One region of the Clostridium budayi genome, then DNA from elsewhere that is predicted to be linked to it. Evidence: a T-box and tRNA genes for the amino acid it is inferred to sense, from the RefSeq annotation. Region 1 holds a T-box; the other holds one or more tRNA genes.

Region 1 (4,667 bases):
TTAAGTTCTTTTTCAGCTTTATCTATAGTAGTTTTTGAATTGCCTGAATTTATAGCTTCTCTTGCAATTTCAAGATTTCTTTCAATTCTATCTACAAATCTACCAACAGATTTAATTCCATCATCACTCCAAGCTCCACCTTCAGTGTAAGCAAATCCAAACATTAAGTACATTCTAAATACATCAGAACCATATTCGTTAATGTAATCATCAGGTGAAATTGTATTACCTTTTGATTTACTCATCTTAAGTCCATCTGGTCCTAAGATTAATCCTTGGTGAACTAATGAAGTAAATGGTTCATCAAAGTTTAAGTAACCCATATCTCTAAGTGCTTTAGTTATAAATCTTGCATATAGAAGGTGCATACAAGCATGTTCAGGTCCTCCAACATACATATCAACTGGAAGCATTTTATCTATAAGTTCTTTATTAAATGGAGCTTCAGTATTTTTGTTGTCTGGGTATCTTAAATAATACCATGATGAACAAACAAATGTATCTAAAGTATCAACTTCTCTCTTAGCCTTTCCGCCACAGCATGGGCAAGTAGTGTTAACGAACTCTTCGCACTTAGCTAGTGGTGATTTACCGTCTGGTGCAAATTCAACATCATATGGTAATTTTACTGGAAGGTCTTTTTCTGGTACTGGAACAGTTCCACATTTTTCACAATAGATCATTGGAATTGGGGCACCCCAGTATCTTTGTCTTGATACAAGCCAGTCTCTTAATCTGTAGTTAACCTTTTGGCTACCTTCCTTAGTTTCTGCTAATTTTTCAACGATTTTAACTTTAGCTTCCTTTGTAGTTAATCCATCAAATTCTCCTGAATTAACAAGTATTCCATGTTCGCAGTATGGAAGTTCAGTTTCTGATCCATCTTTAGGAGCTATAACTCTGTTTATTGGAAGATTGAACTTTGTAGCAAATGCAAAGTCTCTTTCATCGTGAGCTGGAACTGCCATTACAGCACCAGTTCCATAGCTTGCAAGAACATAGTCTGAAGCCCAGATAGGAACTTCTTTTCCGTTTATAGGATTTATAGCATAAGCTCCAGTAAATACTCCTGTTTTTTCTTTAGAAATTGATTGTCTTTCTATTTCAGATTGTTTAGCAGTTTCTTCTTTGTAAGCTTCAATTGCAGCTTTATTTTCTGGAGTTACTATTTCATCAACTAATTTATTTTCAGGAGCTAAAACAACGTATGAAACTCCACATAAAGTATCAACTCTTGTTGTGAATACATCAAATGTTAAATCATGATCTTTAACTTTGAATGTAACTTCAGCACCAGTTGATTTACCAATCCAGTGTTTTTGCATTGATACAGTTTTTTCTGGCCAGTTAAGTCCATCTAATTTTTCAAGTAGTTCATCAGCATAATCTGTAATCTTTAAGAACCATTGAGTTAAATCTTTCTTAGTTACTTCAGAATCACATCTTTCACATAATCCATCAACAACTTGTTCGTTAGCTAAAACTGTATTACATGATGGACACCAGTTAACAGGAGCTTTCTTTCTGTAAGCTAATCCTTTTTCATATAATTTTAAGAATAACCATTGAGTCCATTTATAGTAATCAGGTCTGCATGTTACAACTTCATTTTCCCAGTTAAACATTGCACCCATAGCTTTTAATTGTTCTTCCATTTTAACTATATTTTTTTCAGTTGAGTCTTGTGGATGAACTCCTGTTTTAATAGCATAGTTTTCAGCTGGTAATCCGAAAGCATCAAAGCCCATTGGTTGGAATACATTATAGCCTTTCATTCTCTTAAGTCTTGCCCAAGTATCAACTGGTCCGTAGTTGAACCAATGTCCAGCATGTAGCTGACTTCCTGATGGATAAGAGAACATTTCAAGTACATAAAGTTTTTTATCTAATTTGCTTGGGTCAAACTTATAAAGTTCTTCTTTTTCCCATTTTTCTTGCCACTTTTTATCTATGGCAGTTCCGTAGTTTCCCATGGTATAATTCCTCCTATAAATTAATTGTGTAAATAAATCATTACTAAGTATTTAATGGATAGTATAGACATTTTTTGAAATAAAAAAACCTTCCATCTCTTAAATATAAGAGACGAAAGGATACTTCCGCGTTACCACTCTTGTTAGGAAATCTCAAATTATGAAATTTTCTCACTCAATAATTTAACGGTTAAAACCGTACTTGATTATTATCTCAAGTAAGCTTATAGACAAGTTCCTATATTTGTAATACTGCTTTGCACCAAAATAGCAGCTCTCTAAAATTACAAGTGTATAGTACTACTCCTAATCATAGCAATAATATATTTATTTTTAATCATTTGTTTAAAATTATATCCTACAGCACTTTAAAAAGTCAAGTATCATTATATCAAATCATGTAGGAAATATTATAAGTAATTAGGAGATTAGAAGTTAAAGGAGAAGCATTACCTTTAATGCATATTACGATAGAATAATCATGAATTCAGTGAAATAGGCTGTTTGCTACTAAATGTATAAAGCAATATAATAGAAGAAAGTGTTTATTAAACTTAGGAGAGTGATATTTTGGTATCATTTAGGAAAAACTTGAGAAGTATCCTACTTATAATAGTAGGCTCAGGGATATTAGCCTTTGGAAGTTATAACTTTAATTATCAAAATGGAGTAACTGAAGGGGGAGTATTAGGATTAATATTATTAGTCAAAAATGTTTTTGATATTTCACCATCTATAACAAATATTCTGATAGATTTTTCACTTTTTGCCCTTGGAGCAAAATTCTTTGGAAAGAAATTTTTATTATGTTCTATTTTTGCAACAATATCTTTTTCTGCTTCATATAGAGTTTTTGAAACTATAGGATTTTTAGTACCAGATTTAAAAGACCATATGTTAATAGGAAGTATATTTGCAGGGATTTTTGTAGGTGTTGGTGTAGGATTAGTTTTAAGAGCAGGGGGAGCATCTGGTGGAGATGATGTTATAGCTTTAGTAACATCTAAATTTACTAAGCTAAAAGTTAACCACGTGTACTTTTTAACAGATGCCGTAGTTTTAATTATGTCATTAGTATATTTAAGATTCAATCAAATTATATTTTCTATACTAGCTGTTATGATAAGCGGAAAGCTTATAGAAGTTATATATGAATATAGTGGTAAATCATCAAATAATGATGAAGAAATTGAAGGTGAATATGCTTAAATAAAGTAAATTAAAGGTTTAAAGAGTAGTTTTTAGAAGTTAATATTTTATACTTAAGAAAGATTTAATAATTAAATTTTTAAGCTTAATACAATTAAAATATTGTATTAAGCTTATTTTTTTTGCTTAAGTATTAAAAAAAGTATTGTATTATTATAAAAATATAAAAAATATCAATGGAATTTAGTCCAAAAGTTTGAAAGTGAGATTATATTAATATAAAATGTTAATAAATATTAAACATTGTTAATAAATAGCAATTAAGAAAAATAAAGATTATACTTTATTTTTAAAATACAAAAGAAACAAAATAGGAGATTTATTTAATATGATAAGAAAAAAAATAAGTAAAATATTAGCTTTAGCAACTATATTATGTTCTGCAGTTATAATTGCGCCGCACAATGTAACCGCTAATGCAACTCAAATTAAAGCAGAGAGAAGTGTATCATCTGTAGGAAAAGTAACAGCAGTAAGTGGATTAAATATTAGAAAGAGTGCAAGTACAAGCTCACAAATTCTTAAAACAATTCCATATAGTGGACAAGTTAATATAAAGAGTAAAAGTGGAAGCTGGTATTATATTGAGTATAATGGAACTTATGGCTATGTAAGTGATAGTTATATTAATATAATTTCAGGAAATAGTTCTAATAATAATTCTAGTAGTTCAGTAAATGGAACAGGAAAAGTAATAGCAAGAAGTGGATTAAATTTAAGAAAAAGTGTATCAACAAGTGCTGGGATAATAACAACAATTTCATATAATTCACAAGTTAATATAAAAAGTAAGAGTGGAAATTGGTATTATGTAGAGTATAGAGGGGCAGTTGGCTATGTAAGTAGTGATTACATACAAATGGGATCAAGTGGATCTTCTAATTCACAAAATTCAAACACTCAAATAAATGGATATGGAAAAATTACAGCAAGAAGTGGATTAAACTTAAGAAAAAGTGCATCAACAAGTGCAGGAATAATAACAACAATTCCGTATAATTCACAAGTAAGTATAAAAAGTAAAAATGGGAATTGGTATTATGTAGATTATAGGGGTTCTTTAGGTTATGTAAGCTCCGATTATGTAGAAAGAACACAAGGCAATAATTCTACATCTAATAATCAAGTAACTTCTAAATATGATAGAATATTAAGCGCTATGAAATCTCAAATAGGTAAACCATATGTTTATGGGGGTTCATCACCATCAACAGGTTTTGATTGTTCAGGGCTTATGCAATGGGGATTTAATCAAGGTGGAATTAACATAGGTAGAACTACTTATGATCAAGTAAATGCTGGTTATGGAGTAAGTGTAAATAGCGCAAAACCAGGAGATTTATTAGTTTATTCTAATAAAGGACATATTGGTATGTATATTGGAAATGGACAATGGATAGAATCACCAAGTACAGGTAAGACAGTAAGAATTTCAAATGTACCTTGGAATAAGATTGGATATGCAAGAAGAGTTATAAAGTAAAT
Region 2 (4,667 bases), 810 kb from region 1:
TTATTATTATATATAAACTTTTAATATACAGCATGAACCTTAGAAACTATTATACTCATATCATCTTTTATAGTGCCATTATTAATTTTTTTAGATTCTTCTAATATATCCTCTACAAGTTCCCTTGGATTATTTCCCTTTCCTTTTAAATATTTTTCAAGCCAAGCTGAATCTCCAACTCCATCTTTATCTACATCTAACACCCCATCACTTAATGTTATTATTATATCGCCGCCTTTCAGATTTTCTTCAACGCTTTCAACTAACACTTTATCCATAAGCCCAAATGGTGGCATATTAGATGATATCTTCTTTATTTTATTTCCTCTCTTTATAAAGCTAGCTGCGGCTCCAACCTTTATAAATGATGCTTTTCCTGTATATAAATCTATTGTGCTTAAATCTAATGTTGAGAATTTTTCATCCTCTTCAAACTTCATACTCATTATTGAATTTACAGTATCTAAAGCTGTTTCAATACTAAATCCAGCTTCAACGAATCTTTCAACTAATTCTACAGTAGCCTTACTTTCTTTTGACGCCTCTGGTCCTGATCCCATTCCATCACTTAAAAGCGTCATATATTTTCCACCATCTAATCTTCCAAAACTATAAGTATCTCCTGTATATTCTTCCCCTTCCTTAACTCTCATTCCTGCATAAGTAACAACTTTATACTTAGGCATTTCTTCTAAAACTATATAACAATCTTTATTATTTGGATTAATTCTACATCCATTATTATTTATACTCATAGGCGAACCTACGACTTCATTGATAACTGGAAGAACATTTTTTGCACAATAATCACATCCTGAGCATTTCTCCATACTTACCTTCACATTAGCTCTTCCGCCCTTATCCGTGTAGCAAAATACCTCCTTATAAGCTATAGAATTTTTATTTAGTTCCCTCCTTATAACTCTTTCTAATTCTTCACACCAAGTAACATCTCTCTTAAAATCTGTAATCATTGTATCAAGATTATAAGAAATATTATTTATATGATTTGCTACTATTTTCCTCCCTTCCTCTAGCTTTCTCCTAATTATTTCATTTCCATTTAAAATATTTATTATTTCTTCTGAATTAAATATTAAATCAGATTTTCTAATACACTTTTTTTCAAGCTCTGATGGGAAAGTATGCTTACCTTGCTCTTTCTCTTTAAGCAACACCTCAAAAGCCGTATATGTTTGATTAAATTCTCTATTCCAACATCTATTACAATTTGAACATACACTACAAACTCTATCTGCAAGATTTTCAATAAGCCCTGTACTTTTATTTTTGTAGCATAGCTTATCATTATCAGACATATTGTTTAATGAAGTAGATATAGCCCCTAATGCTAGTCCAAAGTTTTGAACTTTATTAGAAAATTCCTGCTTAACTTGTTCTAAATGCTCTTCATTTATTTTTTCTATTTTACTCTCTGCACATATCTCTATTTCTAACATTTTTAAAAACTTTTTAGGTATTATTAAAAATACCATTCCACCAATTAACATCTCAGATATTCCTTGCATATTAAGTCCATTAGAATAAAAGGATATAATTAAAAATATTAGTATTGATGAAATAAATGAAAATACTTTACCTGTCTCCTTAAATAATCCTGATATTAAACCTACACTTCCATATAGTCCTATACTACTTATCATATCCCCAGTAGTCATACCAACTACTACCCCCATAGCAATTCCTATAGTCGCACCGTTTGTAGCTCCTCCTACATAAGCTATAGAAATTACAATAGCTAAAGATAATATATTTCTAATACTAATTCCAACTATTGAAAAATTACCGACTCCAGCTACCATTAAACATATTATAAAAGCTATGCTAATTAATTCTTCCACATTAAAGAAATAATTAGTGTTATACTCTCCTACACACTTAATACCATATCTAATAACATAATAAATTGGTATGGATATTAAAGTGTTTAACGCAGCCATCGTTACGTTAACGCCCATATCATAATTACTTATAAACACTCCATAAATTAAATAACTTAAAAATAAAATCGCAAACATTTGCTTGTCACTAATTCTTTTTTTCAATTTATCAAATAGTAAACTGTATCCTAACATAAACAATATAATTAGAGCATAAACAAAACCATCTTTTAGCATATTGTTTATTGTAAAGTATCCAACTAATCCTCCTATTGAAGCTGCTAAAACTTTACTTTGATTTTTCTCAAGAATTATACTAATAAGAAATGCTATACCAAAAGGAGAGATTCCAACTATATCTCCTTCTCCAACCATTATAGTTACTCTGCTTAGTAACAGTGTGGTTATAAAAATCAAAGCTAGCTTCATCGGCTCCGTTCTCGTTATAACTGCTCCTTTTTCAAAACCTTTTATTGCACTTCCATTAAGTCTATACTGCATAATCTCTCCTCCTGTTAATTTCCATATTATGTAAATTATTATAACAGGTTTGATTTTCGATTTATGTCAATATATAGTCTAGTTCTAAAGTTTCGTAAGACATTATTCATTTATATTTTTAATATTCTTCTTTTAATAATATTTTTCGATACTTTCTTTTATTATAGAAAAATCCATTGTAAATCCTTTATTTATCAAGAAAATTAAAGAATCATATTAAATATTTTACATGTCACTATAGAAAATATTTTGTTATATATTAAGATATTTTTTATGAATAAAAAACCTCTAAAAGTAATATCCTTTTAATTTATAGATATTTCCTTTAGAGGTCCATATATACTTTAATTTTTACATATAAAAAAAGAACTAAGAATTAATTCTTAGTTCTTTGGTGCCGAAGACCGGAATCGAACCGGTACGGTGTTTAACCACCGCAGGATTTTAAGTCCTGTGCGTCTGCCAGTTCCGCCACTTCGGCAGGCATGGTAGCGGAAATAGGACTTGAACCTACGACACTTCGGGTATGAACCGAATGCTCTAGCCAGCTGAGCTATTCCGCCACGTGTGGTTGCGGGGGCAGGACTTGAACCTACGACCTTCGGGTTATGAGCCCGACGAGCTACCAACTGCTCCACCCCGCGTTATTATATTGTATGCCTTTTTATAAAATTAACTTGGTGCCGAAGACCGGAATCGAACCGGTACGGTGTTTAACCACCGCAGGATTTTAAGTCCTGTGCGTCTGCCAGTTCCGCCACTTCGGCAAGTTAATGGTAGCGGAAATAGGACTTGAACCTACGACACTTCGGGTATGAACCGAATGCTCTAGCCAGCTGAGCTATTCCGCCACGTTATGGTTGCGGGGGCAGGACTTGAACCTACGACCTTCGGGTTATGAGCCCGACGAGCTACCAACTGCTCCACCCCGCGTTATTATGTTTTGAAAAAACTTGGTGCCGAAGACCGGAATCGAACCGGTACGGTGTTTAACCACCGCAGGATTTTAAGTCCTGTGCGTCTGCCAGTTCCGCCACTTCGGCATGCGTTTTTTCTGAATCATTTCTGACGACAATAGTTATTATATAGTATGATTATTATACTGTCAACAACTTTTTTCATTTTATTTTGTTTTTTTGTAATAAAAGTGGACAAAGTGGCTAATCCAGGGGCTTCACGCCATAAAACTTTTTTATTTTTTTCTGATTTATATATGTATATATCAATAATTATGTTGATATTTATCTTTAAACATAAAATAAAAAGCCATCAGTTTATTAACTAATAGCCTTCTATTTATAGATTTATATATTAAATTTATATGATGTCTTAATTTTTAAAATCCTTTTTTACCGCTTTTGCTCTTGAAGTCTTGATGTCTTTTAACATCTTGCATTCTTTCTTCGCTTTCCTTTAAGAATTTTGACATTTGGTCTTCGAAACTTACTGTAGGTTTCTTCTTTTCTTTTCCCCATTCGAATTCTGCTGGTCTGCTTGATCTCTTAGGCTTTACTTCAGCTTGCTTTATTGATAAGCTGATTTTTCCATTATCATCAATTGATATAACTTTTACCTTTACTTTATCTTGTTCTTTTAAATGTTGTCTTATGTCCTTTACAAAAGAATCTGCTACTTCTGATATGTGAACTAGACCTGTCTTTCCGCCTTCTAATTCAACGAAAGCTCCGAAATTTGTGATATTTACCACTGTACCCTCTAATATGTTTCCTGCCTCTAAGGTCATGTTTAAAAGACTCCTCCTTAATTTTTAAAATAAATATATATGTTATTATTATAATAACCTAATTTTTAGACGTTGAGTCACCTTTTTTATCATTTATGACTTTTTCTCCGGGCTTAACCATGTTAAGTCTCTCTCTAGCCAATGTTTCATTATACTCTTCAGAATTAGCACTTTTAACTTGTTCTTCAAGCTCCCTGTTTTTTTCTTTTATTTGTTCTAATTCTGTCTTTTTATTAGCTATTTCTTTTTCAATTCTTTTCATAGCTCTTTCTTGTCTAACAAAACCAAGTAAAAAAACAAGGCATAATACTAAGATTATTAAATTCTTCCCTTTTAATTTCTTTATCATCCCATAGTACCTCATTTTTTTCAAATTCTATACATCTATTTTAAACACTATGAGATTTTAATTCAAGTTATTTTTAATTATATTTATCTTTTGTTATTAATTTTATTAAAAAATAATCTAAAAGGATAACTTGCATTCTTATATCCTCTTCTTATTGTAACTTTTGTTCCAA

Evidence for each region. A T-box is a leader RNA that pairs with one kind of tRNA and senses whether it is charged. The one in region 1 lies ahead of leuS (leucine--tRNA ligase), so its partner is inferred to be a tRNA-Leu.
Region 2: it has a tRNA-Leu gene. The T-box ahead of leuS (leucine--tRNA ligase) is inferred to sense a tRNA for this amino acid. The anticodon was not compared.

What each region holds. Positions count from the first base shown of each region.
Region 1 is NZ_AP042456.1:771,539-776,205, forward strand. Features, by position in the region: gene leuS (leucine--tRNA ligase) at 1-1,973, opposite strand, end outside; T-box leader at 2,079-2,296, opposite strand; gene ACZ5TJ_RS03535 (YitT family protein) at 2,544-3,182, shown strand; gene ACZ5TJ_RS03540 (C40 family peptidase) at 3,511-4,665, shown strand.
Region 2 is NZ_AP042456.1:2,979,992-2,984,658, forward strand. Features, by position in the region: gene spoIIE (stage II sporulation protein E) at 21-2,402, opposite strand; tRNA gene ACZ5TJ_RS14505 (tRNA-Leu) at 2,795-2,883, opposite strand; tRNA gene ACZ5TJ_RS14510 (tRNA-Met) at 2,889-2,965, opposite strand; tRNA gene ACZ5TJ_RS14515 (tRNA-Met) at 2,971-3,046, opposite strand; tRNA gene ACZ5TJ_RS14520 (tRNA-Leu) at 3,081-3,169, opposite strand; tRNA gene ACZ5TJ_RS14525 (tRNA-Met) at 3,177-3,253, opposite strand; tRNA gene ACZ5TJ_RS14530 (tRNA-Met) at 3,260-3,335, opposite strand; tRNA gene ACZ5TJ_RS14535 (tRNA-Leu) at 3,357-3,445, opposite strand; gene ACZ5TJ_RS14540 (S1 domain-containing RNA-binding protein) at 3,739-4,146, opposite strand; gene ACZ5TJ_RS14545 (FtsB family cell division protein) at 4,205-4,495, opposite strand; gene yabQ (spore cortex biosynthesis protein YabQ) at 4,579-4,667, opposite strand, start outside.